One region of the Subtercola frigoramans genome, then DNA from elsewhere that is predicted to be linked to it. Evidence: predicted binding sites of a transcription regulator. Region 1 holds the regulator's gene; the other holds the start of a gene.
What was found. Region 1 encodes HrcA, which represses chaperone genes, less so after heat shock. Its sites were predicted from a motif close to TTNGCACTCGNNNNNNNCGAGTGCNAA; they were not measured.
Positions count from the first base shown of each region.

Region 2: the regulator HrcA is predicted to act here: its motif matches at 13,429-13,455, upstream of groES (co-chaperone GroES).

Region 1 covers NZ_JAFBBU010000001.1:2,407,929-2,423,930, forward strand. Annotated here, with positions in the region: gene JOE66_RS11260 (16S rRNA (uracil(1498)-N(3))-methyltransferase) at 1-731, opposite strand, end outside; gene dnaJ (molecular chaperone DnaJ) at 790-1,905, opposite strand; gene hrcA (heat-inducible transcriptional repressor HrcA) at 2,008-3,030, opposite strand; gene JOE66_RS11275 (DUF4870 domain-containing protein) at 3,271-3,705, shown strand; gene JOE66_RS11280 (DUF4870 domain-containing protein) at 3,803-4,246, shown strand; gene JOE66_RS11285 (coproporphyrinogen-III oxidase family protein) at 4,291-5,583, opposite strand; gene JOE66_RS11290 (DUF1990 domain-containing protein) at 5,617-6,282, opposite strand; gene JOE66_RS11295 (SIMPL domain-containing protein) at 6,399-7,064, opposite strand; gene lepA (translation elongation factor 4) at 7,086-8,936, opposite strand; gene JOE66_RS11305 (pyridoxal phosphate-dependent aminotransferase) at 8,998-10,155, opposite strand; gene rpsT (30S ribosomal protein S20) at 10,320-10,580, shown strand; gene holA (DNA polymerase III subunit delta) at 10,760-11,830, opposite strand; gene JOE66_RS11320 (ComEC/Rec2 family competence protein) at 11,840-12,685, opposite strand; gene JOE66_RS17665 (ComEC/Rec2 family competence protein) at 12,763-14,325, opposite strand; gene JOE66_RS11330 (ComEA family DNA-binding protein) at 14,329-15,276, opposite strand; gene leuS (leucine--tRNA ligase) at 15,340-16,002, opposite strand, start outside.
Region 2 covers NZ_JAFBBU010000001.1:1,048,561-1,064,562, reverse strand. Annotated here, with positions in the region: gene JOE66_RS05160 (DUF3817 domain-containing protein) at 1-204, opposite strand, end outside; gene JOE66_RS05155 (SURF1 family cytochrome oxidase biogenesis protein) at 208-1,026, opposite strand; gene JOE66_RS05150 (cation:proton antiporter) at 1,023-2,507, opposite strand; gene JOE66_RS05145 (cation:proton antiporter regulatory subunit) at 2,511-3,041, opposite strand; gene JOE66_RS05140 (GuaB3 family IMP dehydrogenase-related protein) at 3,122-4,240, opposite strand; gene guaB (IMP dehydrogenase) at 4,372-5,874, opposite strand; gene JOE66_RS05130 (branched-chain amino acid ABC transporter permease) at 6,212-7,537, shown strand; gene JOE66_RS05125 (branched-chain amino acid ABC transporter permease) at 7,551-8,540, shown strand; gene JOE66_RS05120 (ABC transporter ATP-binding protein) at 8,530-9,570, shown strand; gene JOE66_RS05115 (ABC transporter ATP-binding protein) at 9,573-10,355, shown strand; gene JOE66_RS05110 (ABC transporter substrate-binding protein) at 10,604-11,932, opposite strand; gene rarD (EamA family transporter RarD) at 12,017-13,048, opposite strand; gene groES (co-chaperone GroES) at 13,048-13,344, opposite strand; gene JOE66_RS05095 (class I SAM-dependent methyltransferase) at 13,492-14,691, shown strand; gene JOE66_RS05090 (hypothetical protein) at 14,783-15,382, opposite strand; gene JOE66_RS05085 (DUF4190 domain-containing protein) at 15,550-15,828, opposite strand; gene tsaD (tRNA (adenosine(37)-N6)-threonylcarbamoyltransferase complex transferase subunit TsaD) at 15,966-16,002, opposite strand, start outside.

The DNA of each region.
Region 1 (16,002 bases):
CTGGCATTGAGCACTGCGAGCGCCGCAGGTCCGGCTGTCGACGTGCGCAGAATCGTGCTTCCGAGCCGCACGGGCACTGCTCCCGCGCGAGTCAAGGCCTCAAGTTCCCCGACGCTGATGCCACCCTCAGGCCCCACGACGAGAACGAGGTCGGACTCCGCATCCTCACCGTCGAGTGAGAAGTCGGTGAGTGCTTGGCTCGCCGTCGGCTCGAGAAGGAGCATGCGGGTGGAGCCCGCCAGTCTCACGAGATCGCGCGTCGAGTGCAATTCTGCGACATCGGGAACCCACGCGCGAATGGACTGTTTCGCCGCCTCGCGAACGATACTCCGCCAGCGCTCGACGCCTTTCGCCACTTTGGCACCGGCCCAACGCGACACCGAGCGGTCGGCGCTCCACGGCACGACCCCGGCGACGCCGAGTTCTGTCGCGGCCTGGATGGCGAGCTCATCGCGGTCGCCCTTCGCCAAGGCCTGCACCAGCCAGACCGAGGGTCCGGGCATCCGTTCTTCTGTGACCTCGGTGACCGCGATCGTGAGCTCGGACCCAGAAGCTCCGACGACCGGCCCATGCACGACCAGGCCGCGGCCGTCGCCGATGGAGGTGTGCTGGCCGACGCGCAGCCGGTTCACGGTGACAGCGTGCTTCGCCTCATCACCGTGGAGCGCAACCACATCGCCGACGTCGTGTGGCACAGCAGCAAGGTCATCGCGCAGAAAGAGAGAACTCACCTGCAGAATCCTATCCGCGCCTGCGATACTCGCCGCAGGAGCCTCCGCTTTCGCCTGCTCAGTTCATGAACCTGTCGCGGAGCTTCGAGAACAGGCCCTGCTGGAACTGCCCGAGCGTCGGCGACGGGTACTTGTGAGCCGCAGCAAGCTGCTTGACCAGGTCTTTCTGTTTGTGGTCGAGCTTGGTCGGCGTGACGACCTGGATGCCGATCTTCAGGTCACCGCGACCTCCACCGCGCAGCTTGGTCACCCCACGCGACTTCACCGTGACCACCTCAGAGCTCTGGATGCCCGCCCTCAGTTCGATCTCGACGTCGCCGTCGAGCGCCTTGACCACGGTGTTCGTGCCGAGCACCGCGTCCCACATCTGCACCTCGAGAGTGCAGAGCAGGTCGTCGCCGTTGCGACTGAAGACATCGTGGTGACGCACCTTCACTTCGAGGTAGAGGTCGCCCTGCGGGCCGCCGGCCGGGCCGACTTCACCCTGCGACGGCATCTGGAGGCGAAGACCGGTGTCGACTCCCGCAGGAATGTCGACGGGGATGACACGTCGCGAGCGCACGCGGCCCTGGCCCTGGCAGGTGACACACGGGTTCGGGATGATCGTTCCGTAGCCGCGGCAGGTGCCACAGGGTGAGCTCGTCATGACGTTGCCGAGCAGCGAACGCACCGTGCGCGAGATCTGGCCGGTGCCATGGCAGATGTCGCAGGTGACTTCATGCGTGCCTGGCTGGGCGCAGGTGCCGTTGCAGGTCTCGCAGAGAATGGCGGTGTCGACCTCGAGGTCACGATGGGTGCCGAAGATGACCTCACCGAGGTCGACCTCAACGCGGAGCAGGGCATCCTGACCCCGTTCGGCACGGGACCGGGGGCCCCTGCTCTGGCCCTGCTGGCCACCGAAGAAGGTCTCGAAGATGTCGCCGAAGCCACCGAAGCCCTGGGCGCCGCCCCCACCCCCGCCGAAGCCGGCCTGAGGCCCTCGATCATAGGACTGTCGCTGCCCGGGGTCGCTGAGAACGTCGTAGGCGTGAGTGACGGACTTGAACCGTTCTTCGGCGTCGGGGCTCGAATTCACGTCGGGGTGGAGCTCTCGGGCCAGACGTCGGTAGGCCTTCTTGATCTCGTCTGTCGTCGCGGTTCGCTCGACTCCGAGAACGTCGTAGTGGTCAGCCACGAAGGGCTTCTCCTTTGTTTGTTGCGGAATGTGGTGTGGGCTGTGGGAATCGGGTGGTTCTGACGCTGCGCGCACGCATCAGAGGCGCCTGGGAGGGCTGGATCACGCCTCTCCGAGGCTCTTGGAGAGGTACCGTGCGACAGCACGCACGGCTGCGATGTTGGTGGAGTAGTCCATTCTCGTCGGGCCGAGGACCCCGAGCCGTGCCACCGCACCGCCCGCGGAACTGTACCCGCTGGCAAGCACCGAGGTCTCCGCCAGGCCGAAGGAGGCGTTCTCCCTGCCGATGCTCACCGACATTCCGAACTGGTCTGCCTGCATCTCGCTGAACAGCCGCAACAGCACCACCTGCTCCTCCACGGCTTCGAGCACGGGGAGTACGCTCCCAGCGAAGTCGCCTTCGGTTCGAACCAGGTTGGCCGCACCGGCAATGAGAAGCTTCTCCTGACGGTTTGCAGCCACCTGCTCGGCGAGAACCGTCGTGATCATCGCCACGGCAGATGCCCTTCCGGGTGCGAACTGCGCCGGGAAGATCGCGAGTGCACCCGCGGCTTCGTCGAGGCCGAGCCCCGCGATCGCTGAGTTCACCCGGGCACGCACGTCTGCCAGGAACGCCTCATCGGTGTCGGGGGGAACCTCGACGATGCGTTGTTCGACATGGCCGGTGTCGGTGATGACGACCGACAGCAGCCGCGTAGGAGCAAGAGCCACGAGTTCGACGTGCCTGACGCGTGCCTGCGAGAGCGACGGGTACTGCACCATGGCCACCTGCTGCGTGAGCTGCGAGAGCAATCGAACCGTGCGCGCCAGGACGTCGTCGAGGTCGACGGAGGAGCCGAGGAAGGTCTCGATCGCCTGCCGTTGCGCACCAGAGAGCGGCTTCAGGTCGGCGAGATGATCGACGAAGAGGCGGTAGCCCTTGTCAGTGGGAATGCGACCGGACGAGGTGTGTGGAGCAACGATCAACTCTTCTTCTTCGAGAAGGGCCATATCGTTGCGGATTGTTGCTGCCGACACGCCGAAGGAATGGCGGTCGACGATCGACTTCGACCCCACAGGCTCCCGCGACGCGACATAGTCGTGGACGATGACACGCAGAACTTCGAGGCTGCGTTCAGAAACCATGAACGATGCCGCCTTCCTCGAACTCGTGTTTAGCACTCCGATGATCAGAGTGCCAATTATATATCGCGCGCAGATTACGACACGCTGAGTAAAGATCATTGCCTCGCGTGGGCACCTCGCAGTATCTTGTGCTTGAACGTGTTCGGCGCGCCCCACTGGGTGAAGGGGATCGATTCACGCTCACTGTGACAGAGAAGCAGATCGCTTTTTTCCACATTCGTCTGAAAGGCGCACACGAAAATGTCTGATCCCAACGCAACCCCGCCGTATGACCCCACTTCGGGTCAGCCCGTCCCGCCTCCGCCACCCGCACAGGGCTACGCGGCCGCACCCGCCGCACCCTTGTCGCAATCAGACGACAAACTGTGGGCGTCGCTCGCTCACTTCGGCAACATCATCCTGTTGATTCCTGCCCTGGTCATCTACCTCGTCTTCAAGGACCGCGGCCCGCTGGTCAACCAGGAGAGCAAGGAAGCGCTCAACTGGACCATCAACGTGACCGGGGCTGTGGTCGTGCTGAACATCCTGCAAATCATTCCCTTTATCGGCCTGCTGTTCGGCTTGCTCGTGTTCGCCGTACTCATCGTGAACCTGATCTTTGCGATCATCGGTGGGGTCAAGGTCAACGGCGGAGGCACCTACCGCTACCCGCTGAACTACCGCTGGATCAAGTAGCGGGAGAACTCCCCCACTGCCGGCATTCATCCGACATCCGAGCGCCCCTCCCATTGGGCTCTATCGCGGGGGGCGCTCCGTCGTTTAAGCTGCAGGGGTGACGTACCCGCCTCCCGCCTCCGAGCCGCCCGTGCCGCTCGCCCCGCAGCAGTACGCACCTGCGCTGCCGCTGAACCCGAGCGACCAGCGACTCTGGGCGACGCTCATCCACGTCGGCGGGATCGTATTCGGTGTGCTCCCGTCGCTCATCGGTTTTCTGGTGCTCAAAGACCGGGGGCTGTTCGTTCGGGATCACACCCGTACAGCGCTGAACTTCCAGATCACGATGATCCTCCTGCAGGTGGCGGCGGCCATCGTGACGATGATCGGCTCATTCCTGCTGATCGTGCTCATCGGCATCCCGATCCTGATCATCGGCCTGGTCGCGGCTCTCGGCGGCGCCGTGCTCGTCATCGTCTTCAGCATCATGGCAGCGATCGCGGCCAACAGGGGCGAGTTGTACACCTACCCAGCCTGGAGCGCGATCCCGTTCGTTCACTGATCACCCTCGGGTAGAGTGTCGAACCTCGCCACAGACCGAGCAGGTCAGGCGGTGAGTCGCCTGACCACAGCGTCTGCCAGCAGGCGACCGCGCACTGTCAACTCGATGGTGCCCTCGAACGCCGACTTCGGAACGATCAACTCGTCTGCGATGAGTCCAGCCACTTCGCGCCGCGCTACCTCGCCGAGCGAGGAGATGTGGAGCCCGTGGCGGATTCGCGCCTGCAGCAGAATCCGCTCCAACTCGCGTGCTTCGGCGTCGGGCGTCTCCCGGCCAGCCGCCGGCGACAGTCCAGAGAGCATCCGCTCGGCGTAGGCCGCCGGGTGCTTGACGTTCCACCACCTCGTGCCGCCGACATGGCTGTGGGCACCCGGGCCGATGCCCCACCAGTCGTGACCCTGCCAATAGGCGAGGTTGTGGCGTGACCTGTGAGACTCGTACTCCGAGTCGAGCACGGTGTGGCTGGACGTGACGGGGGCCGCGCCGGCTCGTGGCCCGCGACCCGATCCGCGCGCCCAGTTGCTCACCTCGTACCACTCGTAACCGTGCGAGCGGAGCCGGGCATCCAGAAGCTCGTACATGTCGGCTTCGAGGTCGTCGTCAGGCTCGGGGTACACGCCAGAGCGGATCTGTCTCGCGAGCTTGGTGCCCTGCTCTACGATCAGGGCGTAGGCCGAGAGATGGTCGGGTTCGAGCTGCAGCGCGGCGTCGAGCGATATCTCCCAGTCGTCGAGGCTCTCCCCCGGGGTTCCGTAGATGAGATCGACGCTGACCTGCAGGCCGGCGGCCCGTGCCCACTGAACGACCTGGGGAACCCGTTCGGGCGTGTGCGTGCGGTCGAGTGTTCGGAGCACGTGCGGTACGGCAGACTGCATGCCGAAGCTGACCCGTGTGAACCCGGCTTCGGCGAGTTCGTTCAGGTATCGGGCATCCACTGAATCGGGGTTGGCTTCGGTCGTGACCTCGGCGCCGGGCTCGAGGCCCCAGGTCGAGCGCACGGCGTCGAGCATGTCGATGACCTGGTGGCTGGGCAAGAGGGTCGGTGTGCCGCCACCGAAGAACACGGTCGAGACAGATCGCCGCTTCACACCCGACTCGGTCAGAACCCGGTCGGCGAGGGCGACCTCGAGAACGGCCTGGCCAGCGTAGTCAACCTGCTTGGCGCCGCGCAATTCGCTTGAAGTGTACGTGTTGAAGTCGCAGTACCCGCAGCGGACCCGGCAGAACGGCACGTGCAGGTAGACGCCGAATGGATGCCCGTCGGCACGTTCGGCGGCCGACTCCGGCAGCAGGCCATCCGGCGGAGCGGGGTCGCCGAGCGGCAGCGCGCTACCCATGTGCCGCCTCCGTGCCTTGATCGCTGAGTACGGTCACGCGCGGGCAGGCAACAACGCGCGCAGGTATTCTTTGGTCGCCTTGCGCTGCTGCCACCGGAGCAGCGGCGAACCCAGCCGGAAGAACCACGAACTCGGTTTCGAGAAGCCACGGATGACCACCCACACCGAGTCGTCGTCGTGGTGTTCGACCATGAAACTCTCTTCACCCATCGCGGGGTGGCCGGGAAGTGTGCCGTACGCGAAGCCCACCCGGTGTGTGTCGCTCGTCACCGAGACCACCCGCACCGGTGCGACGAATCGCACCCCGAAGACATGGACGACCAGTTCGGCCGAAACACCGGGGGCAACGTGTGGTGTGCCGTCTTCGGTGTAGGTCTGGTCTTCGTCGAGGCCGCGAGGGGCTACGGGCATTCCCGCCGCGTCGTAGGTGAGCCCGGCATAGTCGGTGTCGCTCGCCGGGGGCAGCTCGATATTCTCGATCTGCATACCGCTGCCTCGCTGTATGCCCCAGGTCAACACGGCCTCGGAGGCCGACTCGAACCGGTCGTCACCCGAGCCGAGGCGTGCGCGCGATTCGAACGGCCTGAAACCCTTCGGCGGGTAGTACATCAAGTCGTCGGCCTGGCTCGCGCCGATCGCCGCGTAGCTCAGCGCCTGCCCGTTGTGCGTCGACCTGGTTCGTCGTTCTGTCTCTGCCACGTGATCCATTATCGCTGTTCGCAGGAGAGGTTTGCTCGTGCCTCAACCTGAACGCGCATTGATCGAGACGATCGGGGCTGCCACTCGCTCCAACCCTTGAACGTCAGTGGGAGAACTCAGGATGCCGCGAAGCGGGCGTGCACGCGGGATTCGACGGTGATGTCTTCGGGCTTCAGATCCAGGCCGCCCTCCTGAGCAGAAGCAGCCATCGCGCGCACCATGGGGGCAGCACCTGCCGGCGAGAACGGCCGGGAATCGTCGCCGAGCATGCCGGGGTCAGCAAGCGCCAGCGGCACCACGGTGGAAAGGCCGAGACTCTGGGCGTAGGCCGTCGCACGACTGACCGCGTCGTTTACGGCGCGCTCCTGCGACTCGGCTGTGATGCGGGATTTTGTGACCTCGGTGAGCGCCCAGTGGATGCCCGTCACCGTCACCCCGTCGAGCGTCGCGACCTTCTCAACCCAGACTGCCAGCGCAGAAAGGTCAGAGAACTTCACCTCCAGCCCGACGCTCGCGTGGTGCACGAGTGGAAGCTGTGCACCCGCATTGTTCCAGGGGCGCTCACTCCACACGCGCATCCGGTCGGCCGACCACCACGTAACGGTGTTGCCTGCCACCAACTGTTGTGCCTGCTGCGTGAGCGCGCCGTGCAACTGGGCCGTACGAGACACGACCGACGCTCGTTCGGGGCCTTGGAATCCGGCAGCAAGCAACACTGTTCCGCGTTCGGCCGGGTGATGGTAGTCGAAGTGCCCCTCGACCGTGATGATGGTTTCGGCCATACGCAGCACCCTACCCGACCGCTATTTTTCTTTCTTGGTCTCGGTGTCGCCGCTCAGGGCGGCGATGAACGCTTCCTGCGGAACCTCGACACGCCCCACCATCTTCATGCGTTTCTTGCCCTCTTTCTGCTTCTCGAGCAGTTTGCGCTTACGGGAGATGTCACCGCCGTAGCACTTTGCGAGAACGTCCTTGCGAATGGCGCTGATCGACTCGCGGGCGATGATCCTCGCGCCGATGGCGGCCTGGATCGGCACCTCGAACTGCTGGCGCGGGATCAGCTTCTTCAGCCGCTCGGTCATCAGCAGACCATAGGCATAGGCCTTGTCTTTGTGCACGATGGCGCTGAATGCGTCGACCGCCTCACCCTGCAGCAGGATGTCGACCTTCACGAGGTCGGCCTCCTGTTCGCCGATGGGCTCGTAGTCGAGGCTCGCGTAACCCTGCGTGCGGCTCTTCAGGTGATCGAAGAAGTCGAAGACGATCTCGCCGAGGGGCATGTTGTAGTGCAGCTCGACGCGGTCGGTGCCGACATATTCCATGCCATTCAGGGTTCCGCGACGGCCCTGGCAGAGCTCCATGATCGTGCCGACATAGTCCTTGGGCGCGAGGATGCTCGCCTTCACCATCGGCTCACTGACACTCTTGATCTTGCCGCCCGGGAACTCGCTTGGGTTCGTCACCGTGACGGTCTTCTTGTCATCGGTGGTGACTTCGTAGATCACGCTGGGTGCGGTGGCGATCAGGTCGAGGTTGAACTCGCGCTCCAGCCGCTCAGTGATGATCTCGAGGTGCAGCAGGCCGAGGAAGCCACAGCGGAAGCCGAAGCCCAGGGCAACGGAGGTCTCTGGCTCGTAGACGAGCGCAGCATCCGAGAGTTTCAGCTTGTCGAGCGCTTCGCGGAGATTCGGGTAGTCCGAGCCGTCGATCGGGTAGAGGCCAGAGAAGACCATCGGCTTGGGCTCGCTGTAGCCCTTGAGCGCGACAGTCGCCGGGCGGGTGAACGTGGTGACGGTGTCGCCGACTTTGCTGAGCCGAACATCCTTCACGCCCGTGATCAGGTAACCGACCTCACCGACGGCCAACCCCTTGCTCGGCGTCGGCTCTGGTGAGCTGACGCCGATCTCGAGCACCTCATGAGTGGATTTGGTGCTCATCATCATGATCTTCTCGCGCGGCGTGAGCTTGCCGTCGATCATGCGCACGTAGGTCACCACACCGCGGTACGAGTCGTAGACCGAGTCGAAGATCATGGCGCGGGCCGGCGCCTCCGGGTCACCCTGGGGTGCCGGGATGGTGGCGACCACGAGGTCGAGCAGCTCTTCGACGCCCATGCCGGTCTTGCCGCTGACGCGGAGCACGTCTTCGGCCCTGCCTCCGATGAGCCCGGCAATCTCTTCGGCGTACTTGTCGGGGTCGGCGGCGGGCAGGTCGATCTTGTTGAGAACCGGGATGATCTTGAGGTCGTTGTCGAGCGCGAGGTACAGGTTCGCGAGTGTCTGGGCCTCGATGCCCTGCGCCGCGTCGACCAGCAGGATGGCGCCCTCGCAGGCGGCGAGCGAGCGGCTGACCTCGTAGGTGAAGTCGACGTGACCAGGGGTGTCGATCATGTTGAGCGCGTACGTCTGGCCGTCGAGGGCCCAGGGCATGCGTACCGCCTGGCTCTTGATGGTGATACCGCGTTCGCGCTCGATGTCCATGCGGTCGAGATACTGCGCGCGCATGTCGCGGTCTGAGACGACGCCGGTGATCTGCAGCATGCGGTCGGCCAGAGTCGACTTGCCGTGGTCGATGTGCGCGATGATGCAGAAGTTGCGGATGAACGCGGGGTCGGTCGACGCCGGCTGGAGTTCCTGTACTGCTCTGGGGCTCACGCGTTCCTCATAGTTTTCGGGCAATGGTGCCCTCAAGTTTACGAGTACTTCGCGTACGCACTCACGCAGTTGATTGTGCGGGTGGGCGGGGCAGGCGACGGATGCCCGTCTCGATGTCTGCGAGGTCTGCAGCCACGCACAGCCGGATCCAGCCCTCACCGTGCCGGCCGAACGCGCTGCCCGGTGCCACGGCCACGCGCTGTTCGAGCAGGAAGCGCTCCGCCCACTCGGCAACATCGCCGCCCGTGGCGTACGAGACGTTGACCCACAGGTAGAACGCACCAGACGGTTCGAGGTACTCGATGCCGAGTTCGCGCAGGAGCTCTGTGGCGGCTTGGAGGTTCTCCCGGTAGTGGGTGGCCGCTGTGAGCACGTGATCCTGCGGCCCGGTGATCGCTGCCACCGCCGCGAACTGAGCCGGGAGGTTGATGCAGCTGATGATCGCCTCCTGCGCCGTTCGAAGGATCTGCGACATGCCGGGCGGGGTCACCAGGTAGCCGACCCGTGCCCCGGTGAGCGCATACGTCTTCGACAGGGAGAACACCGAGAACACCCGGTCTTCATCGTCGAGGGCGGCGATGGAGGTGTGCAGTGCACCATAGGTGAACCGCTCATACACCTCGTCGCTCAGCACCCAGAGGTCGTGCCTGCGGGCGAACTCAAGGACCTCCTCGATGGTCTCCCGCGGAAAGATCGCTCCCAGGGGGTTCGATGGGGAGTTCACAATGATCATGCGGGTGTTCGCCGTGACGAGACGCTCGAGTTCGTCGAAGTCCGGCAGGAAGTCACGGGAGCTGCGAAGTGTGTAGGGCACGGGCACGGCGGAGATCATCCGCGCGTTCATCGGGAAGGTCGAGTAGCCGGGGTCCGGCAGCAGCACCTCATCTCCCGGGCCGAGCGCCAGGGTCATGGCGAGGTAGAGGGCGTGCATGCCGCCGTTGGTCACCCAGACCTGCTCGGCGTCGACCATGATCCCGTTCTCGGCGGCGAGCTTGGCGACGATCGCCGCTCGAAGCTCAGGAATGCCACCGTTGGGCGTGTAGTAGGTCTCGTCTGCCTGCCACGCGCGGGCGGCAGCTTCGAGAATGTGCGGAGCGACGGCGACATCAGGCTCCCCGACGGCGAGAAAGACCACATCGTCGAGCGACTGGGCAAGCTCGAAGATTCGGCGGATGCCCGAAGGGGGCACTGAATCCATGTGCGCGGCGAGATGGGGCATAAGGTTAACGGTAATCGCATCCGAATGCGCGGGTCGCCGCGGTCTGGATTGAAGTAGAGGCCAGCAACTGGTAGTGTTGTCTGTTGGCTTCCGCACTCGTTTTGTGAACGCGAGCTGCGATACAAATACCCCCCAGACCAGCACCAGATACAGAGGATAATTCCGTGGCAAATATCAAGTCCCAGATCAAGCGCATCGGCACCAACGACAAGGCGCACGAGCGCAACAAGGCCGTGAAGAGTGAGCTGAAGACCGCCATCCGCGCCGTGAAGACCAGCGTTGCCGCTGGCGACAAGGAGAAGGCCACCGCCGCTCTGAGCCTCGCAGGCAAGAAGCTCGACAAGGCTGCCAGCAAGGGTGTCATCCACAAGAACCAGGCTGCGAACCGCAAGTCGTCGATCTCCAAGAGCGTCGCCGCACTCTGAATTTATTGATCTGCGCGCGCTCCTCGCGCAGATCTACGAAAAGAAGCCCCGCAGCTGCGGGGCTTCTTTGCGTGATCCCACTACTACAGCTCGCGGTGCGCACAAACGTCCCCGCACGCGGCAACAGCGGGACGAAGCAGCGCACCCGGCACAACTCCGTCGGCCGGGGCACGCTCGGGTCAGCGTTCGCCGCGGGAGGCGATCGTGGCGATCATGCGCTCGAGCGAGTAGACCGGGTCGCGGCCGCCGCCCTTGATGTTCTCATCGGTCTCGGCAAGGATCTGGATGCTGCGGCCGAGGCCCTCGCCCGTCCAACCCTGCAGGTCTCGACGGGCCCGGTCGACCTGCCAGGGTGCCATCCCCAGTTGCCCGGCGAGCTGGCCAGAACCCCCTCGAGTGCCGAGCACCTTCGCCATCGTGCGAAGCTTCATCGCGAACGCGGCAACCATCGGCACCGGGTCTGCACCCGTGGCCAGAGCATGCCGGAGCAGGGCCAGCGACTCGCCATAACGGCCCGCAATCGCACTGTCGGCAACAGCGAAGGCATTGGTCTCGACGCGACCGGAGTAGTACCGCTCGACGGTCGCTTCGGTGATCTCGTCTGAGGTGTCTGCAATGAGCTGCCCACAGGCGCTGGAGAGTTCGGCGAGGTCATCGGTGAACGCCGAAACGAGTGCCCGAAGAGCGCCAGGACTGACCCGTCGACCAGCTGCACGGAACTCAGCGACAGCGAAGTCGTAGCGCTCGGTGTCTTTCTTGAGTTCAGCGCAGACGACCTCGATGACATCGCCACCACTTGCGCGCACGGCATCAAGAAGGCGCTTGCCGCGCACTCCCCCGCCGTGCCGCAGTACGACGCACGTGTCATCGGCTGGATAGGCCAGGTAGTCGATCGCTTCGAGAAGGAACCCGTCGGTGCACTTCTCGACCGATGACACCCTGATCAGGCGCGGTTCGCCGAAGAGCGAAGGGCTCGCCATGGTGAGCAGCTCGCCCGGCGCATAACCGGATGCGTCGATGTCGCTCACTTCGAGGCTCGGGTCTTCGAGCTTCAGCATATCTCTGAGGCGCCTGATCGCACGGTCGGCGAGAAAAGATTCCGGCCCAGAGACAAGCACGACAGCAGCGGGGCGGATGTTCTCCCAGCTCAACTGAGGAATGACCGGGGCGGGCGACTTGGTCGGGGGCTTTGCAGGCGCACGCGAAGAGCCCCTCGCGGCGGCGGACCCGCCGGATCGTGCGCCTACCACCACCACACCTCATCTCTTTTTCTCAACCCTAGCCTGACCGTCTGACCACACCACGATGCCATCGGGCGACGGCGCGACCACGATCATCCCCAGCAGATCGGTACGGAAGACACTGGTCTGGCTGCGACCGAGAATACCGAGCAGCCGGTCAGTCGGATGCCCATACCGATTGTTCGCACCAACCGAAACCAGCCCCACCGCCGCCCTTACGGCCAGGTAGAAGTCTTCGTTCTGGTCGGCACTGCCGTGGTGCGCAACTTTCACGACGTCTTCGTGGCTCAGACGGTTCGCCGCCGAGACCAGTCGCTGGGAGTCTTCGCCCAGGTCACCCAGGAAGAGCGAGCGGAGAGAGCCGGTGAACTCGATCGTCACGCTCGCATCGTTGCCTCTGAGCGCTGTGCCTGCGGGCGGCCAGAGGATGCTCCATGACAAGCCGGCCAGCTCGCCGGAGTCGCCTCGCAGAGCATGGCGAACCTCTGCGCCCGACTTCATCAGCGTGTCTGCCATTGCAGCGTCACGGGCGTCTTCGGGCGGGCCGAGAAGCACAACCGAGACCATTCCAAGGACGGCTGACAGCCCGCCCACATGGTCGCGGTCGTAGTGGGTGAGCACGAGCAGGTCGATGTGAGTGATCGAGAGGCGACCCAGACAGGTGCGGAGCAGAGCGGGGTCGGGCCCGACATCCACCAGCGCAAACCGGTCGGCGTCGTGCACGGCGACGGCATCACCCTGACCGATGTCGCAGGCAGCGATCTGCCAATTGCCCGGCCACGCTGAGCCGGCCGAGAGGGTCACGCCGATGCCCGAGCCCGCGTAGATCGCTGCTGAAACGAGCACAATCAGTGCGCAAATCACTCTGATGATCCGAGCCCGACGGCGCGGATTCCCGTGCCGCTCGGCGTGCTGGTTTCGACGCGAACCGCGGGACGGAATCATGAGTTCTCGTCTGCCTCTCGCTGCGGATCGCGCAGGAACAATGCGATGAGCGCCGCGGCTGTGACGAGGATCACCAGCGCTGACCCCGGTGCACCGCCTGGCCAGGGAAGGGTCGCGCCGGGAAGATCAGCGAAGAAGGTGGCGACACCGGCGATCCACGAGGCCGGCACCCACGTCAGCCACGCCCCGGCACTGGCCAGCGACGGCACCACTGCGCCCGCCACGCAGGAGATCAGTCCGACCACCGTTGCGACGGGAGCTGCTGGCTCCGCAAGCAGGTTCGCGACCACGCTGTAGGTCGAAATGCTGGGCGAAAGCAGAACCAGTACAGGCTGGCACGCGAGCTGCGCAGCGAGAGGCACCGCGATGATGAGGGAGATGCCGGAGGGAAACCAGCGCGAGAGGAGCGTGTGCAGCGGCCTGGTCAGCAGAAGAAGTCCGCCCGTGGCCAGGACGGAGAGCGCCAGTCCGTAGCTTCGCGAGAGCCACGGGTCGGCCACGAGCATGACGATGCAGGCGAGCGCCAGTGCCGGCAGGGCACGTGGTGTTCTGCCCGAGGCCAGCGTGAGGAGTACGATCGTCGCCATGACGGCCGCGCGGAGCACGCTGGGCGAGGGAGTGACGAGAACCACGAATGCGGCCATCACGATGAGGCAGAGCACTATGCGCCATCGGCGGGACAGACGGATGGCCCCGCCCAGCAGCATGATCGCGGCGACGACGATGGCACAGTTCGCCCCGGAGACAGCGGTCAGGTGACTGAGACCGCTCGTGATCATGCTCGAATTGAGTTCGTCGCTCACCAGGCTCACGTCGCCGATGGCCAGGCCCGGTACGAGTTGGGCTCCAGCCCCAGGCAGCACAGCCGCACTCCGGCGAAAGGAGTCACGGAGCCGATTCGCCCAGTCGAGATACCAGGGCGGCTGCACGAGCATCGTCGGCACACCTTCAGCGAAGAACAGGGCGGCCACACTCTCGCCCGGGCCAGTCTCCTGCAGCTTTCCCGTCAGCCCGAGTTGGGTACCGATCGAGACCGGAGGGGCTGAGGCCGACCTCAGGAAGACGAGCACGGGCATCTGAAGTTCGATGCGCTGGGTCGCTGTCTTCAGCAGTGTGGCCGTCGCCGAGAACCGACTGGACTGCTCGACGCCCGTGAACCCCTGGCTCTCTGCCTGTACCGGCACCGAGTCGACCGTCACGGTGACCGAGACGCTGTGGCCGACCAGCCGGGAAACGTCGGCCGGGAACCGCGTCGGCAGGTGCGCGGCAACAGAGACGCAGACGAGCGCACCCGCAGCCGCGACTACTGCCACAGTGGATGCCACGGAGCGGAGGTGACTGCGATCGTTGTGCGTCGCGCCGAGCACCGAGACAACGGCCGCTGCAATTGTGAACGCTGCGCCTGCCGCGACAGGGAGCACCTCGGCCGCCGCTGGTGTGGGCAGGCCGACAGTAAGAGCTGCGACAATCCAGCAGACTGCAGCGGGCAACACAAGGCGAAGATCGACGCGAGCAGAAGCGCCTCCCTCGTCGACTCCAGGAGCTGCCGTGGCGGTCACAATTCAGACCGTGACCAAGGGTTGAAGCTCGGCGAACGTCTTGTCGCCGATGCCGGACACATTCTTCAGATCTTCCACCTGCGTGAAGGGGCCGTTCTCCGACCGCCAGGCGATGATGCGCTGGGCAAGAGCGGGCCCCACGTGAGGCAGAGTCTCGAGCGCGCCCTGGTCGGCAGCGTTGAGATTCACCGGCTGCAAAGGAAGTGCTTTTGCTCCCGTTGGTGAATTTGAAGCTCCACCAGCGGCCTGCAAGGCAGCTCCCGCCGCGACTGAGCCGAGTGCAGGGGACGCACCTCGTTCAGGAATGACGATCTGTTCGCCATCTTTGACGACCCGCGCCAGGTTCTGCTGGCCCTGGTCGGCCTCCGGTGTGAAACCGCCTGCTGCAGCGACCGCATCGACGACGCGGTCGCCGACAGGCAATTCGTAGAGACCCGGTCTGGTCACGGCGCCGAGCACGTGGACGAGGATGACCGCACCGGGCACCCCGCTCGCAGGCACCGCGCCCCTATTGGCTGCTGCAGAACCGCCAGAGCCACCTTCGCCAGCAGCACTCCCTGCTGGAAGCGCCGTCGGAGGGACCGTGGCGTCACGCGCACCAGACGCTTCCTGCGAGGCCGTCGACGACTCAGGCCCTGGCCCGTCGGCCACCGGAGCTGACGCGGCGGCCGGATGTGTCACGCCGGACGACGAGAGTGAAATCGTGTCAGTTCGACCGCGCGGACTGAACATCGAGACGAGCACGGCACACGCCAGCGCCCCGAGAACGAGAACCACAGCAGCCGAGACACCCACCCTCAGGCGAGACCGGGGAGCAGCGCGTTTCGCTGAAGTGGGGGTATCGGCAACGCGGGTACCGGCAACGGTGGTCTCTGCGGCGCGGGTTGCTGATGAACGCCTGGTTGCAGGCGTCGCGCCGTGCGGCTCTGGGAGAGAAGGTCGAGGGGTCATACCCCGACGCTACGAACGAGGAAGGGCCGAGCATCCGCTTGGCCCTTAATCTGTGGAGAACTTCTAGCTGGCCTGCCGTGTGGCAATGTTGACGACCCGAGGGGCGCGAACGATGACGTTCACGATCTCCCGGTCGCCGAGGAACCGCGCCACGGCAGCCGAACCACGCGCCAGCTTCTCGAGGTCGGACGACGAGATCTTCGGCGACACCTCGAGCCGGTCGCGCACCTTGCCGTCGACCTGGACGACGGCGGTGACAGACTCCTCGGTGAGCAGAGCCGGGTCTGCGCCCCGCCAGTTGTAGCTCGAGATGGAAGCCGGGTACCCCAGGCGCTGCCACATGTCTTCTGCGGTGTAGGGCGCGAAGAGCGAAAGCCCGAGGGCGATCGTCTCGACGGCCTCGCGCACAGCAGGGTCTGCGCCGCCGGGCCCGCTGTCGATGGCCTTGCGGGCAGCGTTGACGAGTTCCATGATTCGGGCGACGACCACGTTGAACTTGAACGCCTCGACGAGCCCGGGGGCCTCAGCGAGGAAGCGGTGGGTGATGCGGCGCAAGGCGATATCACCGTCGCGCCAATTGACCTCTGGCACGCTCGTCACGTCGCCCGAGAGCCGCCAGGCACGCGCCAGGAACTTCGACGACGCTGCCGGCGACACGTCAGCCCAGTCGATGTCGTCTTCGGGCGGCCCGGCGAACGCCATCGTCAGGCGGATCGCGTCGACACC
Region 2 (16,002 bases), 1.4 Mb from region 1:
CGCAGTGACCGTACCGGAGGGCACGAGCGCCAGGAACCCCTGCTTGCCGCCGAGCTGCAGTTCGACCGCGATGGGTGTGTACTTCAGCAGCATCTCAGCGCACAGCAGCAACAGGAAGACACCGGTGATGATGGCGCAGACCTTGTAGAACGCAAGCGCAGAGCGGATGCGCGGAAAATCAGCGCGTTTGGGCTCGAGGGGCATGGGCTAATTGTACCTTTCGAGTTCAGACTGGTTTTCGAGTTCAGCCTCTTCGAGTTCTCGCTCCCACGCGTCTTTCACCAGGCGGTACCAGAAGAAGATCGCGAAGGCGGCGAAGATGACCCACTCGATCGCGTAGAAGATGTTCAGCCAGTTGATCTCAGTGGTGCGCACGGGCACGGGTGAGTCGATCGCGGCGAGCGAGTCGACGGGGGTCTGGGCCACGACGTATCCACCGAAGACGCTCGCCGTCTCCGGGAAGCCGCTCCACTGGTTGATGAGTGAGGAGACCGCCATCGTCGACGGAACGAAGTCCGCTGCCGTCTTGCCCTGTGCAGCCGTGACGTCGGGGCCGTCCGTGCCGACATAGCGCCCGACGAGTTGCTGCGGCGCGAAGGTCGGAGTGGAGTTGAGCCCCGCGGCGACGGATTCGGCCCGGGATCGGTCTGCCGACCATCCGAGTGCCACAGCAACGCTCGTGAGAGTGCCCACCTGCGACTCGCTGAGGTCGAACCGGCCCACGACCCAGTACCCCTGGACACCGCCGTTCACCCTCGATGAGACGATGCCGAAATCGGGCGCGACCAACGAGCCCGTCACCGAGACCATCTGGCCATCCTGCGCCTCGAAGACCGGCTGGCCTGCTGTGGCCACCTGGGTGAGCGGGGTCACGGTCTCCGTCGTCGCCCGCGGGTCAGGCCCGCTCGAGGTGACGGCCCGGCCGAGCTGCCATTGGCCGAGAAGCGCGAACACTGCGGCGAGCAGCAGGGCGTAGACGAGGGCGCGAATCCACTTCGGCCTTCGCATGACGCTGAAGATGGTCAATACTCGTCGTCTTTCTCGGGCCTGGACCCGCGGGCCGGTGGGCGTGAGCCAGAGGGCCGGTCGGGATGATCGGCTCTGCCCTGCAGATCGGATTGGTTGCTCGCCTGCTCGACGACCCGATCAACATACGCCCTGGTAGCTGGGTTCTCGCCCGGCTCGAGCGTCGCGGTCGCCGCCTCGACGAGCGCGATCTGCTCGAGGATCATGGGGTCAACGATGCGCGAGCGATTCGCCCCCTCTGCCGCACCGAGATTCTGCGAAGCACGTTTCTTCTTCTTCGTCTGAAGCAGTGCACCGCCGATCTTCTCTGAATTGGCGGCCAGAATCGGCCCGGCGACAGCCATCACGAGCACGTAAAGGCCGGCAAAGGCCTGGATCCTCTCGTCGAGGCCGGCGGCAAGGGCAAGAGTTGCAAGAATGAGAGCGAATTCACCGCGGTTCTGCAGGATGACCGTGGCGTTGATTCCCGCTTGAACACCGAGCCCGTTGAGCCTGGCCACGAATTGGCCGGCCACGATGTTCAGGATCATCGTCATGACGACGGCACCCAGCACCGGCCAGATGACCTCCGGAAACTGGGCGGGGTTCAGGCCGAGCCCGAAATTCAGGAAGAAGAACGCGCCGAAGACATCGCGGAGCGGAATGGCGATGTGCTCGATCTTGTTGCGGTAGCGGCTCGCGCCGAGCACCAGGCCGATGAGGAACGCACCGATCGCGTCGGTGACGCCGAGGATCTCGCCGAGCCCTCCGAACATGATTGCCAGCCCGAAGAACAGGATGGTGAAGAGTTCGTCGTCTTTGGTGCGGAAGAGCCTCGAGACCCACTTGCCACCGAACCGGGCCAGTGCGAACATCACCACCAGGAAGAGGAACGCTATGCCGAGCTTCGCCACCACCGGCCAGATGGCCGTCTCACCGCTCAGGACAACCGAGACGATGGCCAGGTAGATGGCGATGAAGATGTCTTCGACAACCGTGACGCCCAGGATCATCGGTGTCTCTGGATTCGCCAGCCGGTTGAGCTCGATCAGGAGCTTGGTCACGATCGCGCTGGAGGAGGTGGCAGTGATGCCGGCGATGACCAGTGCCTCCCTGGTTCCCCAGCCCACAAGGAAGCCGAACGCAAAACCGGCAATCATGTTGAACGCGATATACGACCCACCGGAGATGATGAGCTTGCCCGCATTGCCGAAGAACTCGTCCTGGTCGAACTCCAGGCCCAGGCTGAACAGCAGCATGATCAGCCCGAAGACGGCGATCAGGGCGATGTAGTCGTTGTGGATGAAGTCGAGCGGGAAGATGTGGAAGTTCGGGCTCGCCAACAGACCGACGACCATGTAGATCGGGATCGCAGGCAGGCCCACTGCCTTGCCGAGACGGCCGAGGATGTAGGCGATGACGAAGAGAATCCCGAGGACGAGAAGGTCACCGCCGAGGTGTGTCGTGTCGCCTGCCTGCGTGGCTGCGATCGCGATCTGCATCGCTTAGCCTCCAGGCGGCGCGTCGACGGCGCTCTTGGCCTTGTACTGGCCGGTACGGAAGAAGTTGAAGACCTTCGCCACCTTTTCCGGCGAGCCTGCCACGACGAGGGTGTCACCGGGAAAGACCTTGAAGTCCGACGCAGGTGCAGGGTTGGCAGACTCGCCACGAACCACTGCTACGACCGTGACACCGACCACACCCCGGTCGGCCGGGTCTCCGAGCTCCTGCCCGGCAATGTGGTCTTCATAGTCGACGGTGAACCAGTCGATACTGAGGCCAGGAATCTGGTCGAGAGCAGTCAGCGACTCGGTGATCTGGGTTCCGCCGAGGAGTTCTGCCAGCGTACGGGCTTCGTCTTCGCTCAGGCGGAGCGAGACCTTGGTGGATTCGGCGCCGTCTTCTTCGTCTTGGAAGGTTATGAGGTCGCTGTGGCCGGAACGGTGGGCGATCACGCCCACCTTGCCCCCGTCGTCGGTCACGAAAGTATGGAGCACACCAACTCCCGGAAGTTTGACCCGACGTACGTCAACCATTGTTGATCTCCCTGACTTCACTCGCGTTTCGCATAATTCGCAGGTACCAGTCTAACCGCGGCGAATTTCGGCGAGGCGGCTCAGCGCGACGAGTACGGCGACACGACCACTTCGATGCGCTGGAACTCCTTGAGGTCGGAGTACCCCGTTGTCGCCATCGATCGCTTCAGTGCACCCATGAGATTGGCCGTTCCATCGGCCACCGGCGACGGCCCGAACAGGATCTGATCCAGCGGCGCGACGCTGCCGACGTGCACACGGTTGCCCCGCGGGAGCTGCGCGTGGTGCGCCTCTGGCCCCCAGTGATACCCGCCTCCCGGAGCATCCGTCGCCCGCGCCAGGGCACTGCCCAGCATCACAGCATCGGCGCCGACCGAGATGGCCTTGACGATGTCTCCCGAGGTGCCGAGACCGCCGTCTGCGATCACGTGGACGTAGCGCCCGCCAGACTCGTCGAGGTAGTCGCGCCGGGCGCCGGCAACATCGGCGACGGCCGTAGCCATCGGCGCGTGAATCCCGAGGGTGGCCCGCGTGGTCGACGCTGCTCCCCCACCGAAGCCGACGAGCACGCCAGCTGCGCCGGTGCGCATGAGGTGCAGGGCCGCGGTGTAGGTCGCCGCCCCGCCCACGATCACGGGAACATCGAGCTCGTAGATGAACTTCTTGAGGTTGAGGGGCTGTACGGACTTCGAGACGTGTTCGGCCGAGACGGTGGTGCCCCTGATGAAGAAGAGGTCGACTCCCGCCGCCACGACGGTCTCGTAGAGCTCCTGGGTGCGCTGCGGCGACAGGGCGCCGGCGACAGTGACACCGGATGCCCGGATCTCAGCGAGTCTCGCCGTGACGAGCTCCGGCTTGATCGGTTCGGCGTAGATCTGCTGCATCCGCACCGTTGCGCCTGCCGCATCGAGGGACCGGATCTCCTCGAGGAGTGGCTCAGGGTTCTCATACCTCGTCCACAGGCCTTCGAGGTCGAGTACACCGAGGCCGCCGAGCTTGCCCATGGCGATGGCGGTGACAGGCGATACGACGGAGTCCATGGGCGCTGCCATGACGGGGATGTCGAAATGGTAGGCGTCGATCGACCAGCCGATCGACACATCCTGCGGGTCACGGGTTCGCCGGGACGGTACCACCGCGATGTCGTCGAAGGCGTAGACCCTGCGGCCTCGTTTTGACCGGCCGATTTCTCTTTCCATACTCACCCCGACAGTCTACCGGGCGGGTTCAGAACCACCCGCTGACTGACATGGTCAGCGGCGGTAAGCGAGCGCACCGGGCGCCCCTGAACGGGCCGTCCGCCCCGAGCGCGGCGCACTGCAACTACTGCCTAGCGGCGGTAATTGGGCGCTTCGACCACCATCTGGATGTCGTGGGGGTGTGACTCCTTGAGGCCTGCGGCGGTGATCCGCACGAACTTGCCGCGGGCCTTGAGTTCGTCGACTGACCGTGCACCGACGTAGAACATCGACTGGCGGAGGCCACCGAGCAACTGGTACGCGACAGCAGAAAGTGGTCCACGGTAGGGCACCTGGCCCTCGATACCCTCGGGGATGAGCTTGTCGTCGCTTGGCACATCGGCCTGGAAATAGCGGTCCTTCGAGTACGACGTCTTCTCGCCGCGCGTCTGCAACGCACCGAGTGAACCCATTCCGCGGTAGTTCTTGAACTGTTTGCCGTTCACGAAGACCAGGTCGCCGGGGCTCTCGTCGCAGCCGGCGAGCAGCGAGCCGAGCATCACCGTGTCGGCGCCCGCCACGAGCGCCTTGGCGATGTCGCCCGAGTACTGGAGCCCGCCATCGGCGATCACCGGGGTGTTAGTTTCGCGTGCGGCCAGTGACGCTTCGTAGACGGCCGTCACCTGGGGAACACCGACGCCGGCGACAACCCTGGTGGTGCAGATCGAACCGGGGCCGACCCCCACCTTGATGGCATCGACACCCGCGTCGATGAGCGCCTGGGCACCGGAGCGCGTCGCGACATTGCCGCCGATGATGTCCACCTCGGCCGATGCCGGGTCTGACTTCAGGCGCCTGACGATGTCGAGCACGCCGGCGCTGTCGCCGTTGGCCGTGTCGACCACAAGAACGTCGACGCCCGCGTCGACCAAGGTCATCGCCCTCTCCCACGCGTCACCGAAGAATCCGATGGCCGCGCCGACACGGAGACGACCTTCTTCGTCTTTCGTGGCGTGCGGGTACTTCTCGCTCTTGTCGAAGTCCTTGACGGTGATGAGTCCGCGAAGCTTTCCGGCGGCGTCGACGAGAGGAAGCTTCTCGATTTTGTGCTGTGCGAAGATGGCGATGGCGCCGTCGGGGTCGATGCCGACGGGTGCCGTGATGAGCGGAGCCTTGGTCATCACGTCGCGCACCAACGTCGTGCTCTTCTCCCACGCCGAGACGAACCTCATGTCGCGATTGGTGATGATGCCGACGAGAACACCGGAGGCATCGACAACGGGCAGCCCGGAGACGCGGAACTGCCCGCACAGCGCGTCTGCATCGGCCACCGTAGCCATCGGACTTGTGGTGACCGGGTTCGTGATCATTCCCGATTCGCTTCGCTTGACCTTGTCGACGTTGGCGGCCTGGTCTTCGATCGACAGGTTTCGATGGATGACACCGAATCCACCCTGCCGGGCCATGGCGATGGCCATGCGGGCCTCGGTCACCGTGTCCATCGCTGAGGACAGGAGCGGAGCCGCAAGCGAGATGCGCTTGGTCAGGCGCGACGAGGTGTCTGCCTCAGAAGGAATCACGTCGGTGTGACCGGGCAGAAGCATGACGTCGTCGTACGTCAGTCCGATAAATCCGAAGGGATCGTTCTGTTCCATGAATTCCTCTGCCTCAATCGGGTGGCTACACCATCGGGTCGTGTACATCTCTACCCTTGTGTCGATTCTAACGATGTGCCACCCGCGCCTATTCCGAACGGAATCCAATCCATCCGTGGAGAGCGCCTCATCCGAGCACCCAGCGCTCCGGAAACACGACTGACACAAACGCCTTATAACGTAAGCTCACTTGCAACTCACTCGTAGCGTCCAATGGTGCGCGCTCGTCCTGGAGGAATAGAACTTGACGACACTCACAGTGCTGCAGAGCACAGTGCCGCAGAGACCAAACCCACACCGGGCCGAGAACCGCGTGGGCTTCTGGCGACTCGCGGCAATGCTCATGCTGGCGATCACCGCTGTGATCACCATGGTCGGCCTGGGCGCAGTGCCCGCGCTGGCGGCGACGCCGGCAGCAACAGCCGCCTGTGTGTCGAATGCAACGACCGGGTGTCTGCAGGGCACCATCAAGCTACCGAACGGCGACCCGGCCGTCGGCATCAAGATCGGCATCAAGGGCGGCGACCTCGACACCACGGTGGCGACGGGCGACGATGGCAAGTGGAGCCAGGCGATCACAGTCGCCGGCCCCTACACGATCACCGTCGACACCACCTCGATTCCCGACGGCGCCGTGCTCGACTCTGCAGCCAAGAACCCAGCCACTGTCAACGGTGCTCTCAACAAGAACGTCGGTTACGTCTTCAAGATCGTCGGCGGCACGACCGCTGCCGACGGCACGACGACGCAGACTCCGACCACCGACACCGGTACGGGCGTCTCGTTCGAGCGATTCCTGCAACAGTTCGTCTCGGGCATCCGGCTCGGGTTGCTGCTCGCCCTGGCTGCAGTGGGCCTGTCACTGATCTTCGGCACGACCGGGCTGTCGAACTTCGCACACGGTGAGCAGGTCACACTCGGCGGCCTGCTTGCGTATCTCTTCGCCAACGTGCTCGGGCTCAACCTCATTCTCGCGGCGATCATCTCTGTCGTCATCTGTGCGGCGACAGGGTACTTCCAGGATGCCCTGATCTGGAAACCCCTGAGGCGCCGCGGGCTCGGAACCACCCAGTTGATGATCGTCACGATCGGTCTCTCGATTGCGCTCCAGTACCTGTTCCAGTACTTCCTCGGTGCCTCCACCGTGCGCATCGACCAGGCGAACCCCGTCACTGTAGACCTCGGCCCGGTCACTCTCTCGGCCCAGTCGCTCGTGGCGATGGGCATCGCCGTCGTCGTCATTGCGCTGGTCGGCTTCGTGCTCGTCAAGACACGCATCGGCCGGGCAACCAGGGCTGTTTCTGACAACCCCTCGCTTGCGGCGGCCTCCGGTATCGATGTCGACCGCATCATCCGGCTCGTCTGGACCAGCGCAACCGCCCTCGCCGGCCTCTCCGGCGTCCTGCTCGGCCTCGTGCTCAACGGCGTCAACTGGCAGACGGGGCTCCAGCTGCTGCTGCTCATGTTCGCGGCGATCACCCTCGGCGGCCTCGGTACCGCATTCGGCGCGCTCGCCGGTGCCATGATCATCGGCCTCGTCGTAGAACTGACCAACCTCGTGCTGCCGGGCGACTTCAAGTACGCCACGGCACTCGTCATCCTGATCCTGGTTCTTCTGGTCAGACCGCAGGGTATCTTCGGGCGCCGAGAGCGCATCGGTTAGAAGGGCTGAACTCATGGATCAACTACTCCAAACGCTGAACGCCATCCTGAACTCGGCGATCTCCCCGCAGACCGCCGCACTCGCCATCGCAGCCATCGGGCTCAACATCCACTTCGGTTACACCGGTCTGCTCAACTTCGGCCAGGCCGGATTCATGCTGATCGGCGCCTACGGCTTCGCGATCTCCATCATCGCCGGGCTGCCGATCATCCTCGCGGTGATCATCGCACTCGTGGCTGCGCTGATCTTCGCGCTGATCCTCGGCATTCCGACCCTCAAGCTCCGGGGCGACTATCTCGCCATCGTCACGCTGTCGGCCGCTGAAATCGTGCGGATGATCGGGCGATCGTCGCTTCTCACCAACATCACCGGCGGGTCGAACGGCATCACCGGCAACGAATACCGGAGTCCGTTCACCGATCTGTCGTTCTTCGGTGACGGCCGAGTCAACCTCGGTCCGTGGAACTACGACGCGACCGGGTCGAACGGCTGGTGGTTCATCGCAACGGCATGGTTCGTGGTCGGATTGCTCTGCCTCTTCGTCTGGGCGATCATGCGCAGCCCCTGGGGCCGCGTACTCCGCGGAATCCGCGAAGACGAAGACGCCGTGCGCAGCCTGGGCAAGAACGTCTACAGCTACAAGATGCAGGCGCTCATCCTCGGTGGCGTGATCGGCGCGCTCGCCGGAATCGTCTACATCCTGCCGGCATCGCTCCAGGCCGACAGCATGGGGCGCTCGATGACCTACTTCATCTTCACCGCCCTGTTGCTCGGTGGTGCGGCGACCGTCTTCGGGCCCGTGCTCGGTGCCATCGTGTTCTTCGCGATCCGTCTCTTCGTACAAGGGATCGCGGGCCAGTTCGTGCCGTCGAGCATCATGAACGGCCAGCAGACCGAACAGTTCGCCTGGATCATCATCGGCATCACTCTGATGCTGGTCGTCATCTTCAGGCCCCAGGGTATTCTCGGCAACAAGAAGGAGCTGAGCTTCGATGTCAAGTAGTCTCCCCACAACCAGTCACATCACCGAGGCGGGTGCTGCGGCGAAGGCCAGCGTTGCCGGCGTCGCTCCCGTTCCCGGCGTGTCGAAGCCCGACGCGATCCTCACCGTCGACCATGTCACTCGCCGCTTCGGCGGAATGACCGCGGTCGATGTGCAGCACCTCGAGGTGCAGCGCGGCATCATCACCGCCCTCATCGGCCCCAACGGTGCCGGAAAGACCACGTTCTTCAACCTGATCACGGGGTTCGATAAGCCGAGTTCCGCTCCCCGCCTCATCGGTGGCCCGAAAGCCGGGGAAGCCGCAAAATCGACCTTCAACGGCCGTGACGTCGGCAACACCGGCGCCACCAAGGTCGCCAAGATGGGCATGGTCCGCACCTTCCAGCTGACCAAGGCGCTCTCCAAGCTCACCGTGATCGAGAACATGAGGCTCGGTGCCAAAGACCAGCCGGGAGAGAATCTCTTCGTCGCCGTCGTGAAGCCGCTCTGGGCCAAGCGCGAGGCCGAGATCACGGCCAAGGCGGAGGAACTCCTCGCGCGCTTCAAGCTGCTCGAGAAGCGTGACGACATGGCCGGCAGCCTCTCAGGCGGCCAGAAGAAGCTCCTCGAAATGGCGCGTGCCCTGATGAGCGACCCGGTGATGATCATGCTCGACGAACCGATGGCTGGGGTCAACCCGGCCCTGACACAATCGTTGCTCGGGCACATCCAGGCGCTACGCGATGAAGGGATGACCGTGCTCTTCGTCGAGCACGACATGCACATGGTGCGCCACATCTCCGACTGGGTTGTCGTGATGGCCGAGGGCAAGGTCGTGGCAGAGGGCCCGTCTGGCACCGTCATGGACGACCCGGCCGTCATCGACGCCTACCTCGGTGCGCACCACAACACCGACCTCGGCGACGACTCCCTCCTGACCGATGAGGTCGCAGAAGAGCTCGCCGCCGAAGTCAGTGCAGAAGACGCAGCAGAAGCTGCAGGAGACAGCGCTGAAGACAGCGTTGCAAAGCGCGCGGAGGGCAAAGCCTAGTCATGGTCGAAACGACTGAAACCCGGGTCCCTGTGATGCAGGCGACCGACCTCGTGGCCGGTTACCTGCCGGGCATCAACATTCTCAACGGCTGCAATCTCGACGTCTACCCCGGCGAGCTGATCGGCATCATCGGCCCGAACGGCGCCGGTAAGTCGACCCTGCTCAAAGCCCTCTTCGGCCTGGTGAATGTTCGCTCGGGAAGCGTGACGCTGAAGGGCGAGAACATCACCGGCCACAAGGCCAACAAGCTCGTGCAGGCCGGCGTGGGGTTCGTGCCCCAGAACAACAACGTCTTCCCGTCGTTGACGATCGAGGAGAACCTGCAGATGGGGCTGTTCCTCCGCCCCAAGCTCCTCAAGGAGCGACTCGAGGCCATCTTCGACCTCTTTCCGGTTCTGGCCGACCGTCGCACGCAGCGGGCCGGTTCACTCTCCGGTGGCGAGCGGCAGTCGGTCGCCATGGCGCGCGCGCTCATGATGGACCCGTCGGTGCTTCTGCTCGACGAGCCCTCCGCCGGGCTGTCACCGGTTCGCCAGGACGAGACGTTCATCCGCACCCGTCGCATCAATAAGACGGGAGTCTCGATCATCATGGTCGAGCAGAACGCTCGCCGCTGCCTGCAGATCTGCGACCGCGGCTACGTGCTCGACCAGGGACGCAATGCCTACACGGGCACCGGCCGCGAGCTCGCCGACGACCCCAAAGTCATCGAGCTCTACCTCGGTACCCTGGCCAAGGACGTCGAAGAAGAGACAGGGCACAACGCCGCCGGCGCGATCTGACCCCAGCCCCACACGTGCACACACAGAAAGGCCCAGCCCCGGTCATCCGGTGGCTGGGCCTTTCGCTATGCCGCTAATTGAGTGGGCGCCTACGGGGCCGTATCGAAACCCAAATGCGCGATGCGAGGGTTTCGATGCGGCGCGCTTAGCGTGCCTACTCAACCAGCGGGCGCGCGCACGACGACGCCCCCCGCCCGGATGACCGGACGAGGGGCGTCGAATTCAGCTACGAGGGTTCGGACTCCGTATTAGTAGGAGGTCTGGCCTTCGATTGCCGACTGGAACGTGTACGTGTTGTCAGCGTTGTACTTGTAGATGCCGATGAACGCACTCGACGGCTCGTTGTGTGAGTTGAACGGACCGACGCCGGACTGACCCGTGTACTGGATCTCGGTACCGGCGGTGACCAGCGGTGCACACTCAGCGTACGAAGCGCACTTCGTTCCACCGTTTGCACCGGAGACCGCAGCGAGCTCCTTGTTGAGGTCAGCGGAGACGTTCGACTTCGCCTTCAGTGCCGCAAGAGCGGTGAGGGTGGTCGCGTCGTAGGCCTCAGGAGCGTAGGAGAAGTCCTTGAGGTCGCCGTTCTCAGCCGACTTGTACCAGGCGACCAGCGATGCCTTGAACGTGTCGTTCGCGTTTGCACCGGGGATCGTGCCCTGCGCGCCGGTCAGCGTGCCAGCCTGGAAGTCCTTGCTGTAGTCGGCAGTGTTGCCGTCTGACAGGTAGGTCTTCGGCATGGTCCAGCCCTGGGCGACGAGCTCGGGGATGATCGACTTGGTCTCGTCGAACGCGAGGATCACGATGGCGTCGGGCTTTGCAGCCAGAGCAGCGGTGACCTCAGCCGAGAACGTGGTCTGGCCGGGAGGGAACTCCTGGCCTGCACCCTTGGCGCCGTACACGACGGTTCCGCCAGCAGATTCGATGGATGCCTGCGTGAAGTCGCGAAGGCCGGTTCCGTAGGCGTCGTTGAAGACGAGGAACGCGATCTTCGAGTTGCCGTCACCGGTGATGAGCGAGCCGAGAGCGGAACCCTGTACCGAGTCCGGCGGTGCGGTGCGGTAGTAGAACGGACCGTAGCCACTGAGCTTGGCCGAGGTGTTCGCGGGCGAGATCTGGGTGACCTTTGCCGAGGCGAACGAGTCGACGACGTTCAGCGAGACGCTCGAAGAGGCTGCACCGATGGCGACCGACGGCATGGCCGTGATCAGCTTTTGGGCAGAAGCGGTCGAGACGCTGAGGTCGGTCGAGTCACCCGAGTCGGTGGCGAGGATACAGGCCTGCTTGCCTGCAACTCCACCGGCGGCGTTGATGTCTGCGACCGCGAGGCCGACACCGGCCTGCTCCGGCGGGTTCAGGTAGGCGAGGCTACCCGTGATCGGGAGGATCGTACCGACAACGAGGTTGTTGGCTGTCGTTGCGTCACTCGCGCAGTCAGACGAAGTCGCGGCCGCTGAGGCAGTCGCGGAGGAAGTCGATGTCGTGCTGCCACCGGAGGCACAGCCGGAAAGCATGACGGCAATGATGCCTGCTCCAGCCAGAATCGTGGTCCGGAGGGCGTACTTGGATTTGATCATCCTGTGAACCCTTTCATAGTGCTCGCAAGCCTCGGGCCTTCGGATGAAGACCCCTCACGCTCATTAGGTCCCAACCTACGGTTCCTATGTTTCAAACGTGTTTTCTGTGTGTGCCATAGGAAGATCGTTAGCAATTTGTAATGCATTCCGTCGGCGCTGGGACCGGCTCGACAGAGTCACGTCGACCGACAGGAACACCAGGGACAACCACACGATAACGAACCCGGCCAGTCTTTCGGGCGGCATCGGTTCCCGCAGCACGACGACGCCGATGACGAACTGGATGATCGGGGTCAGGTACTGCACAAATCCCACGACGATGAGCGGCAATCGCTTCGTGGCCGAGGCGAAGAGCAGCAGTGGCACTGCGGTGATGACGCCCGCACCCACCATCGCAATGGTGTGCCAGGAATTGACCTGGCCGAAAGTGAGCCCCGTGGTGGCCCCGACCACACAGAGCTGGATGACGACCACAGGCACCAGCCAGAGAGACTCGAGGGTCAGGCCGTTCACGGCATCGATCTTCGGGCCCACATGCTTCTTGACCAGGCCGTAGAGGCCGAACGAGAAGGCGAGGATGAGCGCGATCCACGGCACTGCCCCGTAGCCGAGGGCCAGCACGACCACGGCGACGGTGCTCAGTACGAGCGCGGCCCACTGCAGGGGGCGAAGGGTCTCCCGGAGAACGAAGACGCCGAGGAGGATCGTGATCACGGGGTTGATGAAATACCCCAGCGATGCTTCGACGACGTGCCCCGAGACCACGCTGAGCACGTAGGTCTGCCAGTTGACGTAGATCAGTGCCCCGGCCAGGCCCATCATGAGGATCAGGCGGGGCTGCCGGAAGACCGCCAGAAACGCGGGCCAGCCTCGAACGACGGTGATGATCAGGGCGCAGAAGACCAGCGAGAAGATGACTCGCCAGGCGACGATCTCGAAGGCGCCCGTCGGTGCCAGGAACAGGAAGTAGAGGGGTAGGCCACCCCAGATCAGATAGGCGCCGAGTGCATAGAAGAAACCGACGCGGACCCGTCGGGCCGCCACAGCCCGGCCCTCGCGGGCACCAAATGAGGAAGGCCCGGGTTCACCGAACCCGGGCCTTCCTGAAGAACTCACTATCGAACGATAACAGCCAGCACGTCGCGAGCGGAGAGCACGAGGTACTCTTCACCGTTGTACTTGACCTCGGTTCCGCCGTACTTGGAGTACAGGACCTTGTCATCGACGGAGATGTCGAGGGGAACGCGGTTGCCGTTGTCGTCGATGCGACCGGGGCCGACGGCGACGACGACGCCTTCCTGAGGCTTCTCTTTGGCCGTGTCAGGAATGACAAGACCGGATGCGGTCGTCGTTTCTGCTTCGACCTGCTTGATAACGATGCGATCCTCGAGCGGCTTGATGGAGACCGACACTGTTGACCTCTTCTTTCTTCGGTTCAAAAGTCATTTTTTTGGCACACTCACACTGAGAGTGCTAACTGAAGTTTAGGGGTGGAGCTAGCACTCGGTCAACCCGAGTGCCAGCCCCGGGTCACGAGGTGCGACCTCTAAACTGACCTGATGCAGAGATCCGAGCTCGAACAGCTGTTGACGCCGGAGGGCCTGCGGTTGCTCGACTCCCTGCCTCCCTACACGAACGGCGGCGACATCGTGCGCTCCGTGGCCGATCTCCGCAAGAGCGGGCACCCGGCGTCACTAGTCGGCACCGTGATGACACAGGCGAGACTCCGCGCCAGGGCGACGTCGAAGTTCAGTGAATTCGCCAGTCGGATGCTGTTCACCGACGCCGGCCTCGAACAGGCAACCCGGCTCAGCGTCGCCGCGGTGCACGCAGGGCGCTTTCGGTCGGCGGGGATCACCCGTGTCGCAGACCTGGGGTGCGGCATCGGTGCTGATGCGCTCGCGCTCGCTGCGCTCGAGATTTCTGTGACGGCAGTCGAACGTGACGAGGTGACAGCCGCCATTGCCGCCTACAACCTCGCACCGTTCCCCACGGCAACGGTCGAGAATGGCGAAGCAGAGTCGTTCGATCTCACCCGCGTCGATGCGGCCTTTCTCGACCCGGCGCGGCGTACGTCTGGCCACACCAACACGACACGGATGACCGACCCAGCCGATTTCAGCCCGACTCTTGACTTCGTGTTCGAGGTCGCTCGTCGCGTTCCGACCGGAGTGAAGCTCGGGCCTGGGCTGGACCGGGGTTTGATTCCCAGCGAGTGCGAGGCGCAGTGGATCTCCGTCGACGGACAGCTCGTGGAGATGGGACTCTGGTTCGGATCCCTCGCCCGCCCGGGCATCCGTCGGGCAGCACTGGTGATGCGAGGGGGCGCCCATCACGAATTGACCGGGCCAGAAGACAGCGAAGACGTCGAGCCCGGCGAGCTGGGCGCCTATCTCTACGAACCCGACGGCAGCATCATTCGGGCACGCCTCATCGGAGACCTCGCCCGGTCATTGGGTACGCGACTCGTCTCTGCCCAGATCGCGTACCTCACAGGAGACACTCTGGTCGAATCGCCGTTCGCCCAGGCGTTCCGCGTGCGCGAGGTCTTCGCGTTCAACGTGCCGACGCTGAAACGCGAACTTCGGATTCGCAACATCGGTTCGCTGGAGATCAAGAAACGGGGAGTGGATATCGACCCCGCGACGCTCCGAACGAAGCTTGCGCTCAAAGGTAGTGAGTCTGCCACCCTGTTCGTGACGCGCGCCGGCGGCAAGCATGTCGCGATCCTCGCAGACCGGATGACCCCCACAACCTGAGGCAGGCGGTGGGGGTCATCGTTCGGTTCACCGCATACCGTACTGCGCACACCCGGCTGCGCAGACCCGTCTGCGCAGACCGAGCGACGCTTCAGTACGAGTACGAGGTATTGATGTTGGAGACGATCGCGATGATGAAGACCAGGATCAGGATCACCGACAGCGCCAACCCGGCGAAACCCGTGATCAAGGCGGTGAGCCAGAATCCGCGGGCGGCCGGCTCCTTCTTGCGGCCCAGGAACCCGAGGACGACGCCGCCGACCGAGAACAGGAAACCGCCGATTCCGAAGCTCACCAGCGAGATCAGGAAGCCGAGAATACCGGCGACCATTCCGATGATGCTGAGAACCGGTGACTTCGCCACGGGGGCGCCATATCCGGCTACGGGCGCAGCGTATCCCGGAGCGGCAGGTGGCGCGGGGGGTGTTGCGGCGTATGCCTGTGGCGGCGATGCATATGCCGGTGGTGGAGTTGCTGGAGCCGAGTAGCTCGGTGCCGGATACGCCGGCGCAGCGGGAGCCGTGTAGCTGGGCGCAGGAGGTGCCGGTGGAGCGACCGGCGGGGCTGGAGGTACCGGCGGAGCAGTGGGCGGCACGTTCGGTGCGGGAGGGGGTGGCGGGGTGTCGGATGCCCCGGGCCCTGCCGGCTCGCCCGGAATACCGTTGCCTGTGGGTGTGCTCGGATCGGTCATGGTGACGTCCCTTCCCTGTTCCAGTCTCGGTTGAGACGCCGCCTGCCACCAGGCCAGGCGTGTTGGCCTCACCTGCAGTGCGGATCTGCTTCTGCCACAGCCTACCGAGGCAGACCTGCCCAGCGGCACCCCTGCCGCAAAGATATTGCCCTGTGACCGGGGGTGCGTCAGTAACCCGAGGCGCTGATGCTGGCGAGTGCCGCCACGTACACGATGATCAGAATGATTCCGAGAACGAGCTCGATGAAGCCGATCACAATGGCCGCGATCGCGAGCCCGCGGCCAGCCTCTCCCGTCTTCTTGACCTGGTTCAACCCCACGAAGCCGAGAATGATGCCGACGACCGTGAATCCGATGATCGAGAGCACGAGCGCGACGATGGAGATGACATTCGTCTTTGCCGCCACGGGTGAGGGACCGGCGGTGTAGGGGGCTGGGGTGGTCATGGGTCTGCTCCTTCGACTACGGACCCGGGCGATCTGTGCGGCACGGGCGCGGTGGTTGACCGACAGCATTGGCGCGGCGGCGTTGACAATAGTGCCAGATTGTCTGAAGAAATGTCAATTGATGGCGCGAATGCCTGTCAGATGACGTGGATGTCCGTGACGGGCAACGTGGAA